DNA from 3 places in the Streptomyces sp. NPDC001507 genome. Region 2 is predicted to be linked to each of the others. Evidence: riboswitches for the same ligand, from Rfam matches in the RefSeq annotation. Region 2 holds a riboswitch; each other region holds the start of a gene.

Region 1 (7,495 bases), on a different contig from region 2:
TGTACCGCATGGCGGCCGGCGGGTCGTCGTTGCCCAGCGAGCCGAAGTTGCCGTGGCCGTCGACCAGCGGGACCCGCATCGAGAACGGCTGGGCCATGCGCACCAGCGCGTCGTAGATCGACGAGTCGCCGTGCGGGTGCAGCTTGCCCATCACCTCGCCGACCACACGCGCGCACTTCACGTAGGCGCGGTCGGGGCGCACACCCATCTCGTTCATCTGGTAGACGATCCGGCGGTGCACCGGCTTGAGGCCGTCGCGGGCGTCCGGCAGGGCGCGCGAGTAGATGACCGAGTACGCGTACTCGAGGTAGGAGCCGCGCATCTCGTCCACGACGTCGATGTCGAGGATTCTCTCCTCGAACGAGTCGTCGGGCGGCGGGGTCTTCGTGCTGCGGCGGGCCATCGCTGCCGGCTCCTTGCTCATGCGTGAACGGGATCTGACGCGGACCATTGTGGACCGCGGCACTGACAACCCGGGCCAGGACCCGGTCTCCGCGGCCCGCCCCGGTGCCCGGAGGCCGCCCGGAGCGCGGCCCGGAGATATTCGAGGCGGGTCGGACGCAGGCTACGCGATCCACCCGCGCGATCCGCTGTGGGCGTACGTCGGGCGGGAACTTCGCCCGGCCCCCGCACGCTTGCATACAGTGGCAGGACCGGTAGAAAAACCGCGGTTCGGGACCGCTTCCGCGAGCGAAGGGACGTACATGCCCATGGGTCACACGACCACGGCCGAGACAGGCTCCGGGGGCCTGGCAGCGACCGAGCACCGCTTGGCCAACGGTCTGCGCGTGGTGCTCTCCGAGGACCACCTGACCCCGGTCGCGGCGGTCTGCCTCTGGTACGACGTCGGCTCCCGGCACGAAGTCAAGGGGCGTACCGGCCTGGCTCACCTTTTCGAGCACCTGATGTTCCAGGGCTCCGCCCAGGTGAAGGGCAACGGCCACTTCGAGCTCGTCCAGGGCGCCGGCGGCTCGCTCAACGGCACCACGAGCTTCGAGCGCACCAACTACTTCGAGACCATGCCCGCCCACCAGCTGGAGCTCGCCCTCTGGCTGGAGGCCGACCGCATGGGCTCGCTGCTCGCGGCCCTGGACGACGAGTCGATGGAGAACCAGCGGGACGTCGTCAAGAACGAGCGCCGCCAGCGCTACGACAACGTCCCCTACGGCACGGCCTTCGAGAAGCTGACCGCGCTCGCCTACCCGGAGGGCCACCCGTACCACCACACGCCGATCGGCTCGATGGCCGACCTGGACGCGGCCACCCTGGAGGACGCCCGCGCGTTCTTCCGCACCTACTACGCGCCCAACAACGCGGTGCTCTCCGTGGTCGGCGACATCGACCCGGAGCAGACCCTCGCCTGGATCGAGAAGTACTTCGGTTCCATCCCGGCGCACGACGGCAAGCCCACCCCGCGCGACGGCTCGCTGCCCGAGGTCATCGGCGAGCAGCTGCGCGAGGTCGTCGTCGAGGAGGTGCCCGCGCGGGCGCTGATGGCCGCCTACCGGCTCCCGGAGGACGGCACGCGCGCGTCCGACGCGGCCGACCTGGCCCTCACCGTCCTCGGCGGCGGCGAGTCCTCCCGCCTCTACAACCGCCTGGTCCGGCGCGACCGTACGGCCGTCGCGGCCGGCTTCGGCCTGCTGCGGCTCGCCGGTGCGCCCTCGCTCGGCTGGCTGGACGTGAAGACCTCCGGTGACGTCGAGGTGCCGGTCATCGAGGCCGCCATCGACGAGGAGCTCGCCCGGTTCGCCGAACAGGGCCCGACGCCCGAGGAGATGGAGCGCGCCCAGGCCCAGTTGGAGCGCGAGTGGCTGGACCGGCTCGGCACCGTCGCGGGCCGCGCGGACGAACTGTGCCGCTTCGCCGTCCTGTTCGGCGACCCGCAGCTCGCCCTGACCGCCGTCCAGCGCGTCCTCCAGATCACCCCGGAAGAGGTCCAGGAGGTCGCCAAGGCCCGTCTGCGGCCCGACAACCGCGCGGTGCTCGTCTACGAGCCGCTGTCCGCGGAGTCCGCGGAGCACACCCAGGAGGCGGGGCGCGGCGAGGACCCGGAGCAGGAAGCGACCGTAGAGGCCGGCAACGAGAACGAGGAGACGGCCAAGTGACCGAGCTCGCCACCATGGACTTCCACCCCCAGCCGCAGCCCGGCGAGGCCAAGCCCTGGGCCTTCCCGGCACCCGACCGCGGCACCCTGGACAACGGCCTGACCGTGCTGCACTGCCACCGCCCCGGTCAGCAGGTCGTCGCCGTCGAGGTGCTCCTGGACGCGCCCCTGGACGCCGAGCCGGCCGGCCTGGACGGCGTCGCCACGATCATGGCGCGCGCCTTCTCCGAGGGCACCGACAAGCACTCCGCCGAGGAGTACGCCGCCGAGCTCGAGCGGGCCGGGGCCACCCTCGACGCGCACGCCGACCACCCCGGCGTCCGGATCAGCCTGGAGGTCCCGGCCTCCCGGCTCGCCAAGGGCCTCGGGCTGCTCTCCGACGCCCTGCGGGCGCCCGCCTTCGCCGAGAGCGAGGTCGAGCGGCTGGTCCGCAACCGCCTCGACGAGATCCCGCACGAGCTGGCCAACCCCAGCCGCCGCGCCGCCAAGGAGCTCTACAAGGAGCTGTTCCCGTCGACCGCGCGGATGTCCCGGCCGCGCCAGGGCACCGAGGACACCGTCGAGAAGATCGACGCGGCCGCCGTCCGTGCCTTCTACGACCGGCACGTGCGCCCCGCCACGGCCACGGCGGTCGTCGTCGGCGACCTGACCGGCATCGACCTGGACGAGCTGCTCGGCGAGACCCTGGGCGCCTGGCGCGGCTCCACCGCGCAGCCCCGCCCGGTCCCGGCGGTGACGGCCGACGACACCGGCCGGGTCGTCATCGTGGACCGCCCCGGCGCCGTCCAGACCCAGCTGCTCATCGGCCGCGTCGGCCCCGACCGGCACGACCGGGTCTGGCCCGCCCAGGTGCTCGGCACCTACTGCCTGGGCGGCACCCTCACCTCCCGCCTGGACCGCGTCCTGCGCGAGGAGAAGGGCTACACCTACGGCGTCCGTTCCTTCGGGCAGGTCCTGCGGTCCGCCCCCGACGGCACCGGCGCCTCGATGCTCGCCATCAGCGGCTCCGTGGACACCCCGAACACCGGCCCGGCCCTGTCGGACCTGTGGACGGTGCTGCGCACGCTCGCCGCCGGGGGCCTCACGGACGCCGAGCGCGACGTGGCCGTGCAGAACCTCGTCGGGGTGGCGCCGCTCAAGTACGAGACGGCGGCGGCCGTCGCGGGCACCCTGGCCGATCAGGTCGAGCAGTACCTGCCCGACGACTTCCAGGCCACGCTGTACCGCCAACTGGCCGCCACCGGCACCGTGGAGGCCACCGCGGCGGTCGTGAACGCCTTCCCGGTGGACCGCCTGGTGACGGTCCTCGTCGGGGACGCGGCGCAGATCAAGGAGCCCGTGGAGGCCCTCGGGATCGGCGAAGTCACGGTCGTCGCCGCCGAGTAGCGGCACGCGCGTGCGGAGCCCTGGTGACCACCCGGTCACCAGGGCTCTGGAATGTCCGAATTGGGGCGGAGGTTGCCTGTCTGCCCTGTGGGATGTGCGACAAAAACCGTGATCCGTTTGAGCATTGAAGGTGGGCCCTCGTAGGTTCTTCCGGGCTGTCCGTCAGGCATCGCGCCGCGTCCGCGGCACCGGACAGCCATCGCCGAGTCCCCGTACGGCGCGAGCCAGGGGAGCCGGGGACCCACGCAGTCCCTGGGGTGAATCGGGCGCCCGCGCATGTCGCGAGGGGGTCCGTAGGAGACCTTCCTGCTCCGAACCCGTCAGCTAACCCGGTAGGCGAGAGGGAAGGAAAGGACCAGCCTCTACATGGCGTTCATGTGCGCCTCCGGGAAGCACCGTCGTCCCGGCCGGGTGAAGCGCACCACCGCGCAGGCCGCCGGCATCGCGGCCCTCACCACCACGGGTGTCATCGGCACCGTCTCCGCAGCCCCGGCGGTCGCCGCCGAGAACTCCGTGGAGCAGACCGGCCTCACCCCGGTCATCACGATCAGCGACTCCGTCGCCGAGCAGATCGACGCCCAGGCCGTCGCCCAGAAGGCGGTCGCCGAGCGCAAGGCGGCCGAGGAGGCCGCCCGGAAGAAGGCCGCGGAGCAGGCCAAGAAGGAGCGTGCTGCCAAGGCGCGCGCCGCCCGCGAGGCCGAGCGCAAGCGCCTCAACACCTTCGTCGCGCCGATCAGCGGCTCCTACGTCTCCACCGGCTACAAGACCGGCGGCTCCCTGTGGTCCTCCGGTGCCCACACCGGCATCGACTTCCACGCAGCGAGCGGTACGGTCGTGCACGCGGTCGGCACCGGCACGGTCGTCTCCACCGGCTGGGGCGGGGCGTACGGCAACGAGATCGTCATCAAGATGGCCGACGGCATGTACACCCAGTACGGCCACCTCTCGTCCATCGGCGTCTCGGTGGGGCAGCAGGTCACGCCGGGCCAGCAGATCGGGCTCTCCGGCGCGACCGGCAACACGACCGGCCCCCACCTCCACTTCGAGGCCCGTACGACCCCCGAGTACGGCTCCGACGTCGACCCGGTCGCCTACCTCCGCAAGCACGGCGTGAACGTCTGAGGGAGCCGGACGGCTGCGCTGAGGCCGACGTGGCCTCGGCCGGGTGCGGGTGCGTGGGGGTTGCTCGCGCAGTTCCCCGCGCCCCTTTCAGGGGCGTCACGGGCAGCGCCCCTTCAGGGGCGCGGGGAACTGCGCGACCGGCCACGACGCGCCCGCAGCCGACCACCGTGCGACAACAACTCGTGAGAAGTTCCGCAGCCCCGGCCCGTGCGCCGGGGCTTTCGTCGTTTTCGTGCCGCTGCTGTCCAAAATATATCCCTGGATTCCGGCCCCCCTTCGGAAATTCCGGCTCATTGCAATAGAGTCACGGAACGAGCGCCACTCGGCGGCGTTTCACGGGGATTAAGGCGGAGGTCGGACATGCGTATTCCGGCGCACTCGGTATGCACGGCGATCCGGGACGACATCGTCGCGGGTGTCTACGAGCGGGGCAGCCGGCTCACCGAGGAACTCCTGGCCCGTCGTTACGGGGTCTCGCGCGTCCCCGTCCGTGAGGCCCTGCGCACCCTGGAGGCCGAGGGCTTCGTGGTGACGCGCCGGCACGCGGGCGCGTGCGTGGCCGAACCGACCGAGCAGGAGGCCGCCGACCTGCTGGAGATGCGCATGCTCCTGGAGCCGCTCGGCGCCTCCCGGGCCGCCCAGCGCCGCACCGAGGCCCACCTCAAGGTGCTGCGCGGACTGGTCAGGCTGGGGCAGGAGCGGGCCCGGCGGGGCAACAGCGAGGATCTGCGCTCCCTGGGCGGCTGGTTCCACGAGACGCTCGCGCAGGCCTCCGGCAGCCACGCCCTGACCTCGACGCTCACCCAGCTGCGTCACAAGATCGCCTGGATGTACACCGTGGAGACGCCCGCCAACCCCGTGGAGTCCTGGACGGAGCACGGCGCCATCGTGGACGCGGTGGCGCGGGGGGACGGCGACCGTGCCCGGGCGATCACGGCCCTGCACACCGAACGCTCGACGGTCTCCCACCGGCTGCGATTTCCCGGCGCCACCGAACGGGCGAACGGTGTGAGGACTTCGCAACATCCCGTAAACATGTCGGGCCTGCGGCATTAACACGCGCGCCGTATACAAAGAGGTGTTATTCGGCGGGGCGTATTTTCGCTGCCCGAATTCAAGCGCGCCGGGAATTAACGGGCGCGCTCGTTTCGTATGCCCGCGGTAAAGTCGGGTGCCGGGTTTCCGTGAACTCCCGGGCGGGATCGTCGTAAAGCCGGGTGCGGGTTCCGTATGGGCGGCGGGGAAACGGCGAGGCCGCGCCGACCCCTGTGGGGGTGGCGCGGCCCCGGACGTGCGGGCGCAGGTCGCTCAGACGGTCTCGGGGAGCTCTTCGAGACCCTCGGCGACCAGCTTGGCCAGGCGGTCGAGCGCGGCGTCCGCGCCCTCGGCGTCGGAGGCGAGGACGATCTCCTCGCCGCCCTGGGCGCCCAGCCCCAGGACAGCCAGCATGGAGGCCGCGTTGACGGGGTTGCCGTCGGCCTTGGCGATCGTCACCGGGATGCCTGCGGCCGTGGCGGCCCGGACGAAGATGGAAGCGGGGCGGGCGTGGAGGCCCTCGGCCCAGCCGACGTTGACGCGGCGCTCAGCCATGTGATGCTGCCCTTCGGTGTTCAGGGTTGTCTAGACCAGTTTCCCATATCGTGAAGCGTGCCCGGAGGGGGCGTGTGCCCCTCCGGGTCGGGTCGCCGGACCGCGGCCTCGGTCCGACGTCCGTCCTCCACAGACTGCCTCGCGCCGTTGTCGGACGCGAGCCGTACTCTGGGGCCCATGCAGACCCCGGCGGACCCGCAGGACCGGCACGAGTACCCGTCCCACTGGGAGGCTGACGTGGTGCTGCGCGACGGGGGTACCGCGCGCGTCCGGCCCATCACCGTCGATGACGCCGAGCGCCTGGTCAGCTTCTACGAGCAGGTCTCGGACGAGTCGAAGTACTACCGCTTCTTCGCGCCCTACCCCAGGCTCTCCGCCAAGGACGTCCACCGCTTCACGCACCACGACTTTGTGGACAGGGTGGGGCTCGCGGCCACCATCGGCGGCGAGTTCATCGCAACCGTACGCTATGACCGCATTGGCCCGGGCGGGACGCCCGCCTCCGCGCCCGCCGACGAGGCCGAGGTCGCCTTCCTCGTCCAGGACGCCCACCAGGGCCGGGGCGTCGCCTCCGCCCTGCTCGAGCACATCGCGGCCGTCGCGCGTGAGCGCGGGATCCGCCGCTTCGCCGCCGAGGTGCTGCCCGCCAACACCAAGATGATCAAGGTGTTCATGGACGCCGGCTACACCCAGAAGCGCAGCTTCGAGGACGGTGTCGTCCGCCTGGAGTTCGACCTGGAGCCCACCGACCGCTCCCTCGCCGTGCAGCGCGCCCGCGAGCAGCGCGCGGAGGCCCGTTCGGTACGACGGCTGCTGGCACCGGGGTCCGTGGCCGTGATCGGCGTCGGCCGCACGCCCGGCGGGGTCGGCCGCAGCGTCCTCGGCAATCTGCGGGACGCCGGCTTCACCGGCCGCCTGCACGCCGTGAACCGGGCCTTCCCCGACGACCTGAAGGAGGTCGACGGGGTGCCGGCACACCGCTCCGTGCGGGACATCGACGGGCCCGTCGACCTCGCGGTGGTCGCGGTACCCGCCGAGCACGTCCCCGACGTCGTCACCGAGTGCGGCGAGCACGGCGTCCAGGGACTCGTCGTCCTCGCCGCGGGCTACGCGGAGAGCGGTCCCGACGGCCGCGAGCGCCAGCGCGCCCTCGTCCGGCAGGCCCGCACCTACGGCATGCGCATCATCGGCCCCAACGCCTTCGGGATCATCAACACCGCGGACGGCATCCGGCTGAACGCCTCCCTCGCACCCGAGATGCCCCGCCCCGGCCGCATCGGCCTGTTCGCC
Region 2 (7,495 bases):
GGCCGGGAACGCCGCGTCGGTCCGGCTGCACGACCGGTTCGGCTTCGAGCACGTCGGCACGGTCCGGGAGGTGGGCACCAAGTTCGGCCGCTGGCTGGACCTGACGATCATGCGGCTGCCGCTGGCCTGAGACGGCAACGCGGGTGGCGGGACGACCGATTAGGGTGACCGCGTGGCGAGAGTGCGGTTGAGCGTGGCCGAGCGGCGGGAGGAACTGCTGCGGGCGGCCATCGGGCAGATCGAGGCGCGGGGCGTGGCGGCGGTGCGGATCGCCGATGTGGCCTCGGCCCTCGGGGTGAGCAACGCGCTGGTGCTGTACCACTTCTCGACGAAGGAGAAGCTGGTCGCCGCCGCCTTCACCTATGCCGCCGAGGACGACCTGGCGCATCTGCGCAAGCTGCTGGGGCGCCGCACGTCGGCGCTGCGCCGGCTGCGGGCCGCGGTGCGCTGGTACGCGCCGACCGGCCAGGCCAAGGGCTGGCGGCTGTGGATCGAGGGCTGGGCGGTGGCGTTGCGGGAGCCCGCGCTGCGGGACGTCACCAAGGGGCTGGACCAGCAGTGGAAGGCGGCCATAGCCGAGGTCATCGCCGAGGGGGTGGCGGCCGGCGAGTTCCGGTGCCCGGACCCCACGGCGGCGGCGCTGCGGCTGACCGCGCTGCTCGACGGGCTCGCCGTCCAGCTGACCTCGTACCCGGGCGCCGTACCCCGGGCCAGGGCCCAGGCCTGGGCCGACGAGGCGCTGGCGCGCGAACTGGGGCTGCCCGAGCAGCAGTAAGGGGCGGCCCGCAGTGCGGCCACCCCTTACCCGCCGGCTCCGCCTCAGGCCACGGAAGCGATCCGCATCTTGATGTCGTCCGGGGAGAGCGCGCCCTTGGCCGTCACGTGGTCGCCGGAGGACTCGCCGCGCAGCCGGCGCCCGATCCAGGGGACCAGGTACTCGCGGGCCCAGTGCACGTCGTCGCGGCGGACCTCCAGGGTGCCGCGGGGCGGCAGCGGGGGCCATGCCTGGTCGGGGTCGGCCGGCACCTCGATGCCGAGCACCTGACCGGCGCGCAGCGCCACGCGCGTGTGCCCCTCGGGAGACAGGTGCAGGCGGTCGCCGTCCCAGGCCCGCCGGTCCTGCACGGTCTTGAGGGACCACAGGTCGAGGACCGGGCAGCCGTACCGGTCGGCGATGGCCCGGACATGTCCGTTGTATGTGGCGATCTTGCCGCGCAGGTGCTTGAGGACGGGCACGCCGCGGGTGTCGAAGCCGGTGGTCACGAGCACCGTGCCGACGGCCTCGGTCAGCCGGGCCACGGCCCGCTCGAACCGTTCGGCCACTTCGTCGGGGTCGGTGCCGGGGCGGATGATGTCGTTGCCGCCCGCACAGAAGGAGACCAGGTCCGGGGCGAGTTCCAGGGCCTGCGGCACCTGGTCCGCCACGATCTGGTCGAGCAGTTTCCCGCGTACGGCGAGGTTGGTGTAGCTGAAGTCGCCCTCGGGCCGCCGGTCGGACAGCAGTACCGCGAACCGGTCGGCCCAGCCGACGAACGCCCCGTCGGGGCCGGGGTCTCCCACGCCCTCGGTGAAGCTGTCCCCCACCGCTGCGTACGACCCGATCACTGATGCATTGTCACTCTTCGAATCGTCTCCCACGTCGGGCCATGATTCACCTTCGGCTGTGACCTACGCGACCGTAATAAGGGGTTGACGCTCGGTGAGATAAGACACTGCTAAATACTTTGCCAATCTTGGAATAAGTCCCTGACCAGCGGCGTTGACGTGTCGATCCTGATTCCGGGGCCGCGTGTGGAGCGGCCCCGGAATGCCGGAGGTCGGGGCCTGCCGGGTCAGCCGACGGTGACGCCCTTGGAGCGGAGGTAGGCGACCGGGTCCACGTCCGAGCCGTAGTCGGGGGTGGTGCGGATCTCGAAGTGGACGTGCGGGCCGGTCACGTTGCCGGTCGCGCCGGAGAGGCCGATCTGCTGGCCCGCGGTCACGGTCTGACCGACCGAGACGGACAGGGCGGAGAGGTGGCCGAACTGCGCGTAGTAGCCGTCGGCGAGCCGGATGACGACCTGGTTGCCGTAGGCGCCGCCCCAGCCGGCCGTGACGACGGTGCCGGCGCCGACGGCCTTGACCGGGGTGCCGGTCGGGACGACGAAGTCGACGCCCGTGTGGTAGCCGCTGGACCACATGCTGCCGGCCACGTGGTAGCCCGTGCCGATGGCGCCACCGGCGACCGGGAGGGTGAAGCCGGCGGCGGTCGTGGCCGAATCACCCGAGACGTCCGAGGTGTCCGAGGAGGTGACCGAGGACGAGGTGGACGACTGCGGGCTCCACTGCGCCTCGGGACGAGAGCCGGAGTCGGTCGGCGCGGCGTGCCGGCCGCCGAGGGTGAGCTTGAGGCCGGGGTGGATCAACGAGGGATTGCCGCCGACCGCCTGCCGGTTGTCGGCGTAGAGCCGGTGCCAGCCACCGCGGACGTTCTGGTCGCGGGCGATCTTCGAGAGGTAGTCGCCGGGCACCACCGTGTAGATCCGATGCGCGGAATGCGCGGCGCCGGAATGCCCTGCGGGCGCCTCCTTCACCGCGGCCTTCTCGGCCACGGGAAGCGACTGGGTGGTCTTTTCGGAAAGGGACTGCGTGGTGGCCGCGTGGGCGCCGGTGGCTCCCATGAGCGGCAGAGCCAGCGCGGCGCCACCGGTTCCGGCGACGGCCATCGAACGGGTGAGGCGCTGGGACTTGGGACGGCGGTGCTTACCCTTCGCGGGCATGGCGCATTCCTCTCCTGCGCCTGCGAGGTGAGCTGTCGGGTTCGGGCTGGAGCTGCCCGGCCACAAGGAAGTGGCTGCACCCCGAGCCGTCCCGGGAACCGGAACAGGCGGTCATACCTGGTGGGTCCCCCGCTCCTGCCGGGCACGGGTGAGTGTGTGTGGGGACTCCGGGCGGCGGCAGGATTCGGCGTTCCGACCGGATGTGCGGCGAACGTAAGCGAGTAAGACGGACGTGGACAAGCACCCGGTTCCGGCCGTCCGGTTCCGACGTGATCCATAAAGGGAAGTTCCGGTCACCCTCCGTGAATTCCGGCCCCAGTCGCATTTCCAATTCGCTTGCGGAACATCAGGATTACGTGAGCATGACGCGCGACGGACGGTCACGAATATGACGCTCCTCACGCACGTCACACCACGTCCGCTTATTCCAGAGCAAGTTATGACGAAGGTTCCAATTCGGGCGTATGCGTCAGACCCGGCGGAGCCGGAAGACCGCCGCGTCCAGGTCACCCTTCAGCCCGGTGCGCAGCCCGTGGTGCGACAGCACGGCACCCCGATGCACTTCGCCCGTTTCGCGGCATTCGTACGACGCGGTCGGGTCGAGCCCCTGCAGCCGCAGCGCCGGCGCCGGCTCGCCGTAGCTCTGCGCCTGCAGCCAGGCCAGGACGACGGTCTCGTCGCCGAGCGTGTACTGCACCGCGCTGAGCCCGCCGGCCGGCGGCCGCAGCCGGAACTGCTCGCCGCGCTGCACCTGGGGCCGGATCTCCTTGTAGAGCTCCACCCAGCGCCCGGCCTCGGCCAGCTCCTCCTCGGTCCACTGCGAGAGGTCGCCGCCGACCCCGAGCGCCCCGGCCATGGAGCTGACGAACCGGAAACGCAGGCTGCTGATCCGGCCGTTGAGCTGGTGGTTCGGGCTGTCGGTGACCCAGGCCGACATGACCCGGGCGGGGTGGATCTGGCTGAAGCCGTGCTGGATGGCGAGCCGGTCCAGCGGGTCGGTGTTGTCGGAGGTCCACACCTCGTCGGTACGGCTCATGATCCCGAGGTCGATCCGCCCGCCACCGCCCGAGCAGGACTCGATGGCGACGTTCGGGTGGGCCGCGCGGATCCGGTCGAGCAGGGCGTACAGGCCGCGCACGTGGTCGACCCACAGGCGCTGCGGGTAGGGCTCGCCGGGCCAGCCCGCGTCCGTGAAGCAGCGGTTGAAGTCCCACTTGACGTAGTCGATCGGGGCGCTGGACAGCAGGGCGTCGAGCTGCCCCCAGAGGTACTCCTGGACGTCCTCGCGGGCCAGGTTGAGGACGAGCTGGTTGCGGAGTTCCGTGCGCTTTCGTCCCTGCTGGTACTGCACCCAGTCGGGGTGGGCGCGGTACAGGTCGCTGTCCGGGTTGACCATCTCGGGCTCGACCCAGATGCCGAACTGCATGCCGAGGGCGTGCACGTACTCGGCGAGGGGCTTGAGGCCCTTGGGGAAGCGGTCGGGGTTGGGCGTCCAGTCGCCGAGGCCGGCGCGGTCGCTGGTGCGGGCGCCGAACCAGCCGTCGTCGACCACGAACAGCTCGACGCCGATCGCGGCGGCTCGGCGGGCGAGGGTGGCCTGCTGCTCCTCGGAGATGTCGAAGGTGGTGGCCTCCCAGGAGTTGAACAGCACCGGCCGGTCCTGGTCGGCGTCCGGGATGACGTACGCCCGCTGGTAGGCGTGCCAGGCGCGGCTCGCCCCACCGAAGCCGCCGTCGGTCCACAGGCCCGCGAAGACCGGGCTGGTGTACGACTCGCCCTCGGCCAGCATCAGCAGGCCCGAGTCGTCGTAGCCGGCGCCACCGGTGATCTGCACGCGCGCGTCGGGAAGTTGGGCGACCGCGATCCGCCAGGAGCCGGACCAGCCGAGGGCGCAGCCCCAGACCTCGCCGCGCTCCTCGGTGGCGTCGGTGTCGAGGGCGACCCAGGGCAGGTGCTGGTGGCCGGTGTGGCCGCGGCGGCTGCCGATGACCTTCTCGCCGTAGGTGAGCGGGGCCCTGGTGAGGCGGGACTCGGCGGCCCAGCGTCCGTGCAGCTGGGAGAGCCGCCAGCCCTCGCGGTCGGGGAGCGTCCAGGTGGCGGGGTCGGCGCGCAGCAGCTCCACGCGCGTGCGTGCCTCGTTGGCTACGCTCACCCAGCGCTCGACGACGTCGCCGCGCATCCGGTAGTGCAGGGTGATGACGATGCCGTCGTCCGTGAAGCGCAGCCGGAGCTCGTCGTCCTCGACCTCGTACGTGTCGAAGGTCCACTCGGTGCCCCGGCGCTCCTCGGTCCGCACGGACAGCGCGGGGCGCACGAAGCGGGGGCCGCCCTCGACGGGGTACTCCTCGCGGCCGTCCAGCGGGGACTCGAAGGGCCAGTAGCCGGGCAGGACCCGGGTGGTGAGCTCTTCGGCGTCGGCGAGCCGGATCCTCGGCCCCCAGTGCAGGTGGAGCAGTTCGTCGGTCTCCGTCAGATGCAGCGCGTAGCTGCTGCCGGGGCCTGACAGCAGCCAGGTACGACCGTTTTCGGCGATGTCCACCATCGAGAAACCTCACACAGGGGCCAACAGATCCGCTCAAGCCCCAACATCATCAACGGCTACGGGCCCCGGAAGCAAGGGGCACGGGCCGCGGAGGCGATGCCTGTGGACAACTCATTGCCCGTGGAAACCGATGTCGTATGGTCGGTCCAGTGCCCGTCGACGAGCAGCGCCGACGGGGCCGACCGGGAGGAGCCCCCCGTGACGCAGCAGGTCCCGTCGACCGAGCCCGAGCTGGCCGGTGTGCGCAACTTCCGTGACGTGGGCGGCCTGCCGACCGTGGACGGGCGACGGGTGCGACCGGGCGTGCTGTTCCGCAGTGGCCATCTGGCGCACGCGACCGAGGAGGACACGGAGTTCCTCGCCTCGCTCGGCCTGCACACGGTCTTCGACTTCCGCAACGCGGCCGACCAGAAGCTGGAGGGCCCGGACGTCGAGCTGCCCGGCACGCGGAACGTGAACCTGCCGCTGACCGACCCGGCGCACGGCGCCGAGTTCTGGACGATGGTCCGCGAGGGTGACATCGAGCAGCTGCGCGGGCTCCTGGGCGACGGCAAGGCCGCGGCCCGGATGGTCGCCTCGTACCGCACGATCGTCAAGGACCGCACCGACGAGCACTCGCGCGTGCTGCACGCGCTCGCCGAGGACAGCGTCCCGGCGCTGATGCACTGCGCGGCCGGCAAGGACCGGGCGGGCATCTCCATAGCGGTGACGCTGCTCGCGGTGGGTGTGGAGCGGGACGCGATCCTCGCCGACTACCTGGAGTCCAACGCCAAGCACCGCCGCTACAAGGTGAAGCGCAGCGGCAGCGGGGAGAGCGTGTACAGCCCCGAGGTGATGGAGCTGCTCAGCCCGCTCTTCGACGCCCGTGCGGAGTACCTCGCGGCGGCCTTCGAGAGCATCGACGAGACGTGGGGCGACGTCGACGCCTACCTCGAGCAGGGCCTGAAGCTGACCCCGGAGACCAGGGAGCGGCTGCGCGGGCGCCTGCTCGACTGAGGCCTGGCGGCGGGCGGCGGGTCAGCTGTTGCCGCCCAGCGCGAACAGCAGGTAGAGGAAGCCGGCCAGGACGTGCCCGACGGCGAGGTAGATGACCAGCCGGATCCACAGGGACCGGGGGAACTTCTCCTCGATATTGCTCATGGCAGCTCTCCAGGGATGCCGGTGCCGGGTCCCAGGCACAGCATGGCCGTGGGACTCTGCAGCAGGGTGTGGACGAACAGGAGCTCGACCCCGTCCCCGTCCTCGGCGGCGAGCCGGTGCGGGGTCAGCGAGTCGAAGTGCGCGCTGTCGCCGGGCGCGAGCACATGGGTCGTGTCACCGAGGCGCAGCCGGAGCCGGCCGCGCAGGACGTACAGCCATTCCTCGCCGGGATGCACCCGCACGATGTCGCCCTGGGTGCCGTACGGCACCCGGACGCGCAGCGCCTGCATCCCCCGGCCGGACGCCCCGGCCTGCCAGTACGTCCAGCCGCCGGCGCGGGTCGGTTCCATGTCGCCGGCGCGCACGATCGCGTCCCGGTCGGCGACGGTCTCCCCCAGCAGATCCGATACCGTCGTACCGTAGACACGTGCGAGCGCGAGCAGCATCGGCAGCGAGGGCTGCCGCTGCCCGGTCTCCAGCCGGGACAGGTGCGCGGGCGACAGACCGGCGTCGCGGGCGGCGGCCTCCAGGGTGAGGCCGGCGCGGCGGCGCAGGGAGCGCAGCTGCGGGGCGACGGCGGGCAGGTCGTCGACCGGCCCGCCCGCCCGCTCGTTCTCGGAGGAGCTCATGCCTCCATTCAGCCGCAGCTTTGCCTGCGAGGCAATTTTTTTGCCTCGCAGGCAAAAGGCTAGCGGTTGGCCACCGCCTGCTTGATCAGCGTCCTGCCGAAGTCCCACATCAGGCCGCCGCCGCTGTGGGCGTCGTCCATGACGTCCGTGAAGGCGTCCACGAAGCGGTCCACGTCGGACTCGTCGACGACCAGCGGCGGGATGAGTTTGATCACCTCCAGGTGGTCGCCGGAGACCTGGGTGAGGATCCGGTGCCGTTGCAGCAGCGGTACGACGACCATCTGGGCGAACAGGCCCTTGCGGGCGGCCTGCAGCATGGTCCAGCGGCTGCGCAGCTTCAGCGAGCTGGGCCGGCCGAACTCGATGCCGATCATCAGGCCCCGGCCGCGTACCTCGGCGAGCAGCTCGTACTTGTCGGTCAGGGC
Region 3 (7,495 bases), on a different contig from region 2:
CCTCACCCAGGACTACATACGCAAGCACCTCGGCATCCGCTTCCGCGTCGACAACGGCCGCAGCGTCCGCGAACTCGGCCTCGCCTACCGGCCCGTCGAGCAGACCCTCCTGGACCACCACGAGAGCTGGCGCACCCGGCGGCGGAGGGTGTGAGCCCGACGGCCACGGGGTCAGGCCGGGCGGATCACCCGGTGGATCGCCGACTCCCCGGCGTTGTAGATCGACTCCTCGCGGATGAGCGCCCCGGGGCTCGGCGCGTGCACCATCGTGCCGCCGCCCGCGTAGATCCCCACGTGGCTGTCGTCGTCGAAGAAGAAGACCAGGTCACCCGGCTCGACGGCGGCCAGCGTGATCGGGGTGCCGGCCAGCGTCTGCTCCGCCGCGGTACGCGGCAGCGTGACGCCGGCGGCGCGCCAGGCGGCCTGGGTCAGGCTGGAGGCGTCGTACGCCCCCGGCCCGGTCGCGCCCCAGACACACGGCCGGCCGATCTGCTCCCGCGCGAACGCGAGCGCCTTCATCGCCTTGCCCGCCTCGGCCGCGACGCCCGGCAGGAGGAAGGCACCGGCGTCGGCGTAGCCGCCGGGCACCGGCGCGGCTGCGGCGGGCACCGGGGCCGGGACCTGCGGGGGCGCGGTCGGCAGGGGCGTGGTGGGGAGCGGAGCGGTGACGACCGGGGCGGGGGCGGCCATGGGCATCGCCATCGCGGGCGCGGCAGCCGTCATCGCCTCGGGCGGCGCGGTCATGGCCGGCGGCATCGCGGCGGTCGGCGGTGCGGGGGGTGCCGCCATGGGGGCTGCCATCGGCGCCATCATGGGGGCTGCCGCGGGTGCCGCTATCGGCATGGCCATGGGCGCGGGCATCGCCGCGGCGGGCGCGGCCATCGCGGTGGGCATGGCCATGCTGGCGGCGTAGGCGTACGCGCCGTCGGCGGACTGCATGCCTTCCGGATAAGCGCCGGCCTGCATGCCCGCCGGATAGGCGCCGGCCATGTCGGCGGCGGGTGCGGCGGCGAAGGGAGCGGCCATCGGCATGGCGGCCATCGGCATGGCGGCCGTGGGCGGGGCGGGGACGGCGGGGGCCGTCACGGGGTACCCGCCGGTGCCGTAGGCCGTGTCGGCGGCGACCGGCGGAACGTCCGTGTACGAGGCGGCCGCGTTCGGCGACATGATCCGGAAACCGCCGGCGTCCATCGGGCTGGGGGCCGGGGCGGGAGCGGCGGGCGCCGCGGTCGGGAATGCGCCGCTGTTCGTGGGAGCCGCGGTCGGGAAGGCGCTGCTGCCCGTCATCGGGTCGGCGGTCGGGAAGGCGCTGGTGCCCGTCATGGGGTCCGCCGTCGGGAAGACGCTGGTGCCCGTCATTGGGTCGGCGGTCGGAAAGGCGCTGCTGCCCGTCATGGGGTCCGCCGTCGGGAAGACGCTGGTGCTCGCCATGGGATCAGCCGTCGGGAAGCCGCCCGCGTCGGCCGGCGTCGGCATCGGGAACGAGCCCGTGGCACCCGGCGTCATGATGCGGAAGGAGCCGGTGTCCACCGGCGCCGGAGCCTGGGCGGCGCCCGTGTCCATGGCGGGCGCGCTCTGGTAGGTCCCGCCGCCCGAGCCGCCCGGGGTCATGAGGCGGAAACCGCCCATGTCGGCCGCGGCCCGGGTCGGGGCACGGTCGGCACCCCCCGGGGTCATGATGCGGAAGGTACCGGTGTCCGAAGGGGACACGATCGGGATGCCGCCCGTCTCGGTCACCGCCGGGAGCGCGCGGGTGGCGGCAGGGGAGTCGGACCGGGCGGAGCCGCTGCCGGTGCGCTGGTTCGGTATGCCGGCGGCGGGAGCCTGCCACTGCTGCGGCGGGGCCTGGGCCTCGGGCGCCGGCCAGGGGCTGGGCGACTGCGGAACACCCTGGGTGACAGGGGCCGGGGCCGCGTCGAGGGCGGCGATCGCGCGCTGACCGGTGCGCTGGGACAGCACCTCGCGCGCCTTGGCGAGCTTGAGCTGGTTCCTGGTCTTCGAGGCACCCGGCGTGGGCCGCTGCTGCCCGGCGGCGGGCAGCGCCCTGGGCGCACCCGGGGTCCCCGCGGGCAGCGCTGCGGCGGACCCGGCCGTCAACTCCAGCTTCGGGCGCGCCGGCAGCTCGCGGACGACCTCGATCTCGCTCTGTGCGGACGGTCCCGCGGTCAGCTCCAGCCGGGCCGGGCCGGAGTCCTCCAGCTGGCCGAGGAGGTCGGCGGCCATGGCGCTGACGGGCCGCCGCGGGCCGGACCGGGCGGGCTGCCGGTCGGAGGGCAGCGCGGCCGGAACGCTCGGCCCGAGCTTCGAGCGCGCCCCCTCGAACCACTCCCGGGCGATGTTGTCGAGGCCCGGGTCGTCACGACGGGGCCGTTTGAACAGCGGGACGCCGCGTGAGCGCGAGCCCCCGCTCATCGCACGGGTGGCGTTGTAGTTCCCGGTGGCGTTCTCGGCCTGGTCGTAGAGGCTGTCGATCCGCTGTCGAACCTCGTCACGGCTCTCGGGCGCCATTGAGGGGTCGTGCTCCTTCCGTACTCCGCCTACCGGGTTAGCTGTCGGGTTCGGGCGGTCGAATCCGGAAGGCATGCCCTACGGCCTTTGCCCTTGCGGACGGCGGCCGATTCACCCCAGTGGTCGGTTGGGTCCCCGGCTCCGGATCAGCCCCTGAGGGGCACCGGACTCGGCGGAGGCCGCGCGGCCCGACGGGATTCGCCGGGGGGAGCCGAGCGGCTTGCCCGTCAACTTAGCCAACTTGTGTCACTCGTGTGAAGGTTGAAGTGGCTAATGTCCGATACGTATTTGTGATGTTCGTCTTAGCGTTCGGAACTCGACCGTACGGAACGGCATTTCGCGCGCATCCATTGCATTCGCAGGGTCACCGGGGCGTTGCCGTCGGTCGCGTTCGCCTGTTCCGGTGCACGCGCTTTCTGTGAGGTCACCGTGAATTCGTGGGTCTGTTGAACACGGTGGCGCCGTGGGCCGTATAGAGCGGGGGATTTCCATGCCCGGCCGCCCACGACACGCAGGGGAACGACCTTGAGACGCAACAGGCGCAGACGCCCGACCGGCGCACAGCGCGCGACCTTCGCAGCGGTCGCCCTGATGCTCGGCGGCGGAGGACTGGTCGCGGTGAACGTCTATGCCTCGGCCACCGAGAACGGCGGTGGCCAGGGGCAGGTCGCCACCGGCCAGGTGCTGTCCGCGCCCACGATCTACTGCCCCGACGTCGGCAGCCGGCTGACCGCGGTTCCCGACGGCGCCCGGGCGGACGTCGACCGTGAACTCGCCCAGCTGGACCAGCAGATCGCCGCCGCCTACCAGCAACTCACCCAGTCCGCGGCCGAGATCGAGCAGAACCCCGGCTTCGCCGGCCAGACGATCATCGACCCGCTGAAGGCGGAGCGGTCCGAGTCGCTCCAGCGCATCGCCGACGCCATCGGCCGTGAGGGCGACCGCCCGCAGGGCCTCGACGACCTCGCCGCCTGCACCCTGCGCTCCTCGAACCAGGACGCCGGGCAGTCGGCGGCTCCCCAGGGCAGTGCCACGCCGAGCCAGAGCGGCCAGGGCAGCGCCGCGCCGAGCCAGGGCACCGGCGCCGGCGGCCAGGGCGGCAACGGGCCGGTCGCCGCCGACTACGCGGACATCACCTCGGTCCAGCCCAACGTCTCCACCCCGGCCGAGCAGCCCGGCGGCTCCACCGGCACCTTCTCCTCCAGCTGCGGCGTCAACGCGAACGGCCTGTTCAACTCGGACAACGTCATCGTCGCGCCCGGCGTCTCCAACGGCGCCCACCACTTCCACGACTACATCGGCAACCAGTCCAACAACGCCTTCGCCAGCGACCAGGACCTGGCCAACGCGCAGACCAGCTGTGCGGACCAGGGCGACAAGTCCACGTACTACTGGCCCGTGCTGCGGCTGCAGAACGGCAAGCAGGAACGGGACGCCGACAAGCCGGGCGGCGGCACCGAGGGCAACGCCGGGCAGATCGTCACGGCGAAGCAGGTCACGCTGACCTTCGAGGGCAACCCCACCTCCAAGGTCACCGAGATGCCACGGCTGCTGCGCATCATCACCGGCGACGCCAAGGCGTTCGTCAACGGCCCGGCCAACGCCAACGCCTCCTGGAGCTGCACCGGTTACGAGGACCGGCAGCTCAAGGACAAGTACCCGCTCTGCCCCTCCGGCAGTGACGTCGTGCGCACGTTCCGGTTCCAGAGCTGCTGGGACGGCCGGAACATCGACAGCGCCAACCACCGCACCCACGTGGCGTTCGAAGGCCCCGACGGCAGCTGCCCGGCCGGTTTCCAGGCCATCCCGCAGCTGGTGCAGCGCATCGTCTACGCCGTGGCCGCGCCGAGCCTCCAGGACGGCGGCCGTACGGTCCCGCTGTTCGCGGTGGACTCGTTCCCCGAGCAGCTGCACAAGCCGGTCACCGACCACGGAGACTTCATCAACGTCTTCGACGAGAGCCTGATGCGGAAGATGGTCGACTGCATCAACTCCGGCCGCAAGTGCGGCGCGGGCGCCGACGAGCAGCCGCCGTCCCAGAGCGCGGAGCCGTCCCGGCCGAGCGAGACCGCGAGCCCGTCCGAGCCGCCGGCCGAGACGCAGAGCGCCGAGCCGTCCGAGCCGGCGACCCAGCAGCCGTCGTCGGACCAGCCGTCGTCCGAGCCCCCGGCCGGCACCCCGGCCACGGAGACCGCCACCGCCACCGCCACCGCCCCTGGCTCCGGCTCCGGATCCGGCTCCACCGGGCTGCCGAGGGTCTACGCGACCCCGTCGCCGAAGAAGACGTCGACCACCAAGTCGTCGGGCGGCGGTGTGATCAGCGAGCCGACGCAGCGGCCCGACACCGAGGCACCCGCCGGCACCTCCGCCGCCTCGCCGACCGGCACCGCCGTCGCCGCCCCGGCCGGCCAGGAGACCCCGGGCACCGGTGCACAGACCGAGCCCCAGACCGAGCCCCAAGCCGTCCAGGGCGGTCTCGCCGAGACCGGCGCCCACCTGTGGCCCGCGGTCTTCGGCGGCCTGCTGCTGGTCTCCGGGGCCGCGTTGCTGTGGCGCACCAAGCGGACCTCGTTCTGACCTGTCACCTGCTGCGCAGCGTGTCCTGGGCGGGCTCGGACGCGGGGAGGGTCTCGTCGTGCTGCAGCCAGGGCGGCGGCGCCACCGCCGCGGCCACCGACCAGGGCGACGCCACCGCCCGGCTCACCGCCCGGCTGTCCGGTGTGCCGGCCGGCTCCACCTGCTGGAGCATGCCCGTACAGCCCTGAGTGCCACCCGCCGGCATTTGCCGCCGGCGGGCGGCACACGGCAGGGTGCGGGTGTGCCCACCTTGCTGATCGTCCACCACACCCCCTCACCGCACTGCCAGGCCATGTTCGAGGCCGTGGTCTCCGGGGCGACGACCCCGGAGATCGAGGGCGTGCGGGTCGTGCGGCGGGCGGCGCTGTCCGCCACCGCCGCCGACGTGCTCGCGGCCGACGGATACCTCCTCGGCACCCCGGCCAACCTCGGCTACGTCTCCGGTGCCCTCAAGCACTTCTTCGACCAGATCTACTACCCGTGCCTGGACGAGACGCGCGGCCGCCCCTTCGGGGCCTACGTGCACGGCGGCAACGACGTCACCGGCGCCCTGCGCGCCCTCGACTCGATCACCACCGGCCTCGGCTGGCGCCGGGCGGCCGAGCCGGTCACGGTGACCGGCGAGCCCCGCAAGGCCGACATCGAGGCGTGCTGGGAACTGGGCGCGACGGTCGCCGCCGGCCTCGCCGGCGACGCCTGACCCCGATCCGGGCGCAGGACACCCGGACGGACGAAGGTGCGGGCGCCGGAGCCAGGGCACACGATGGGAGCAGGCCATGTCGTCGATCCCAGGGAGCGCCGGATGGCAGCGGAGCGCCGTGCCTGCGGGCCGCCCGCGGCGGAGATGCTGCGGGAGTGCGCCCGCGACGTGGTGGCCGTCGCCGAGGGCATCCGCGAGGTCTCCGCACGGACCAGCTCCGCCCTGTTCGCCCCGGCGCTGACGGGTTCCGCGCGCCGCCGCCCGCGCACCGGCGTGGCCGCCCGCTGGGCGCTGCTGCGGACGCTCACCAACAGACAGGGCCTCGGCGGCTCGGCGATCGTCGCACCGGACGGCGTGGGTCATCTGCTCGGCGCGGCGGGGGAGGCGCTGGGCCGGGCGAGCCTGGCCCAGCTGGTGGCGGTCACCTCGCTGCGACTGCGGATCGCCGCCGTACTCCTCGACCACCCCGAGTTCGGGCGCGACCCGGGCATGCGCCGGCTGGCGGACGCGGTCGGCGCCGACCGCGACCCGGAGGCGGCCGTCCGCGCGCTGCGGGCCCTCTTCAAGGACCGGGACGCCCAGCGCCCGCTGTCCGCGCTCGCCCCGATCCTGGCGGACCTCCTCGCCGTCCGGGGCCTGCTGGACGAGGACCCGCTGAGCGACGAGACGGCCTGGGCGCTGGCCGCGGGACGGCGGCTGACCGCCGCCCCGGGCCGGGGCTCCGGCACCTCCCACCTCGCCGGTACGGACCGGGGCGTGGGCGCCGCCCAGGCCGTCGAACCCTCAGCCCAGGAGGCCACGTCCCTCGCCACCGAGGGCTCCTTCCTCGGCTTCCTGCGCAACATCGACGCGCTCGCCGGGGACGCCCGCGTCCTCGTCCAGGAGGTGCGCGGCCCCGACGGCGTGCTCCGGTACGTCGTGCAGGCGCCCGGCACGGCCCCCGGCCGCCCCCGCGACGACTCCCCGCAGGACTTCGCCGGCGCCTGGCGCAACCTGTTCCTGACCGACTCGCCGTACGCCCGCTCGATCCTGCTGGCGATCCGGGACCACGGCATCCCGCGCGGCGCCGACCTCGCGCTGGTCGGGCACGGCGAGGGCGGGATCGCGCTGCTCAGCCTCGCGCAGGACGACGAGTTCTGCCGCGCCTACCGGGTCACCCACGTGGCGGTCGTCGGCGCGCAGACCGACGACCGCAGCCCGGCCGACCCGCGCACCTGGGTGGCCGGCATCACCAACCGGCACGACATCGTCCCGGTCCTGGACGGCCCCGGCGCCCCGCACCCCAACAGGTACCGGGTCGACTACCCCGGCCCCACCCGCGAGTTCCCGCGCTGCCACCTGCTCCGCGTGTACATCGACGACCTGGAGACGGTGATCCCGCAGGCCCGGGCCGACGTCGACCGGGCCCTCGCCCGCTACCGGGGCCCGGTCGAACGCACCCGTGTCTACCGGCTCAGGGACCGCGGCCGCCCGCCCGAGGGCTATCCGTTCCTGGCCGTCCCGACCGCCGGCCTCGCCACCTCGGCGGGCCCGGTCGACGTGCCGGTGCGCTACTACGACTCCTCCGCCGCGCACCTGTGCTTCCCGGTCGACACCGACGTGGCCCGCAGCCTGCTGCCCGACGTCGCCTGGATGGTCCCCACCCGGCTCGGCCGCCGCGCCCTCGCCGTCCTCTCCCTCTACGAGCACCGCTGCACCACGATCGGCCCC

What was found. Region 2 has a riboswitch for cyclic di-AMP ahead of ACFY0K_RS24400 (peptidoglycan DD-metalloendopeptidase family protein). Riboswitches for the same ligand answer to the same signal wherever they lie in the genome.
Positions count from the first base shown of each region.
Region 1: another riboswitch for cyclic di-AMP. It lies ahead of ACFY0K_RS40220 (M23 family metallopeptidase); the one in region 2 lies ahead of ACFY0K_RS24400 (peptidoglycan DD-metalloendopeptidase family protein).
Region 3: another riboswitch for cyclic di-AMP. It lies ahead of ACFY0K_RS03225 (NlpC/P60 family protein); the one in region 2 lies ahead of ACFY0K_RS24400 (peptidoglycan DD-metalloendopeptidase family protein).

Region 1 covers NZ_JBIAVV010000015.1:141,203-148,697, reverse strand. The annotation lists gene ACFY0K_RS40235 (DNA topoisomerase (ATP-hydrolyzing) subunit A) at 1-403, opposite strand, end outside; gene ACFY0K_RS40230 (pitrilysin family protein) at 705-2,108, shown strand; gene ACFY0K_RS40225 (M16 family metallopeptidase) at 2,105-3,493, shown strand; cyclic di-AMP (ydaO/yuaA leader) riboswitch at 3,684-3,847, shown strand; gene ACFY0K_RS40220 (M23 family metallopeptidase) at 3,860-4,615, shown strand; gene ACFY0K_RS40215 (GntR family transcriptional regulator) at 4,976-5,671, shown strand; gene ACFY0K_RS40210 (HPr family phosphocarrier protein) at 5,924-6,205, opposite strand; gene ACFY0K_RS40205 (GNAT family N-acetyltransferase) at 6,383-7,495, shown strand, end outside.
Region 2 covers NZ_JBIAVV010000007.1:396,557-404,051, reverse strand. The annotation lists gene ACFY0K_RS24415 (GNAT family N-acetyltransferase) at 1-130, shown strand, start outside; gene ACFY0K_RS24410 (TetR/AcrR family transcriptional regulator) at 173-775, shown strand; gene ACFY0K_RS24405 (SGNH/GDSL hydrolase family protein) at 820-1,605, opposite strand; gene ACFY0K_RS24400 (peptidoglycan DD-metalloendopeptidase family protein) at 1,833-2,759, opposite strand; cyclic di-AMP (ydaO/yuaA leader) riboswitch at 2,764-2,920, opposite strand; gene ACFY0K_RS24395 (alpha-galactosidase) at 3,229-5,301, opposite strand; gene ACFY0K_RS24390 (tyrosine-protein phosphatase) at 5,500-6,297, shown strand; gene ACFY0K_RS24385 (DUF6126 family protein) at 6,319-6,441, opposite strand; gene ACFY0K_RS24380 (helix-turn-helix domain-containing protein) at 6,438-7,070, opposite strand; gene ACFY0K_RS24375 (aspartate aminotransferase family protein) at 7,130-7,495, opposite strand, start outside.
Region 3 covers NZ_JBIAVV010000001.1:696,237-703,731, forward strand. The annotation lists gene ACFY0K_RS03220 (NAD-dependent epimerase/dehydratase family protein) at 1-154, shown strand, start outside; gene ACFY0K_RS03225 (NlpC/P60 family protein) at 172-2,508, opposite strand; cyclic di-AMP (ydaO/yuaA leader) riboswitch at 2,519-2,693, opposite strand; gene ACFY0K_RS03230 (DUF1996 domain-containing protein) at 3,100-5,085, shown strand; gene ACFY0K_RS03235 (hypothetical protein) at 5,090-5,257, opposite strand; gene ACFY0K_RS03240 (flavodoxin family protein) at 5,327-5,785, shown strand; gene ACFY0K_RS03245 (hypothetical protein) at 5,888-7,495, shown strand, end outside.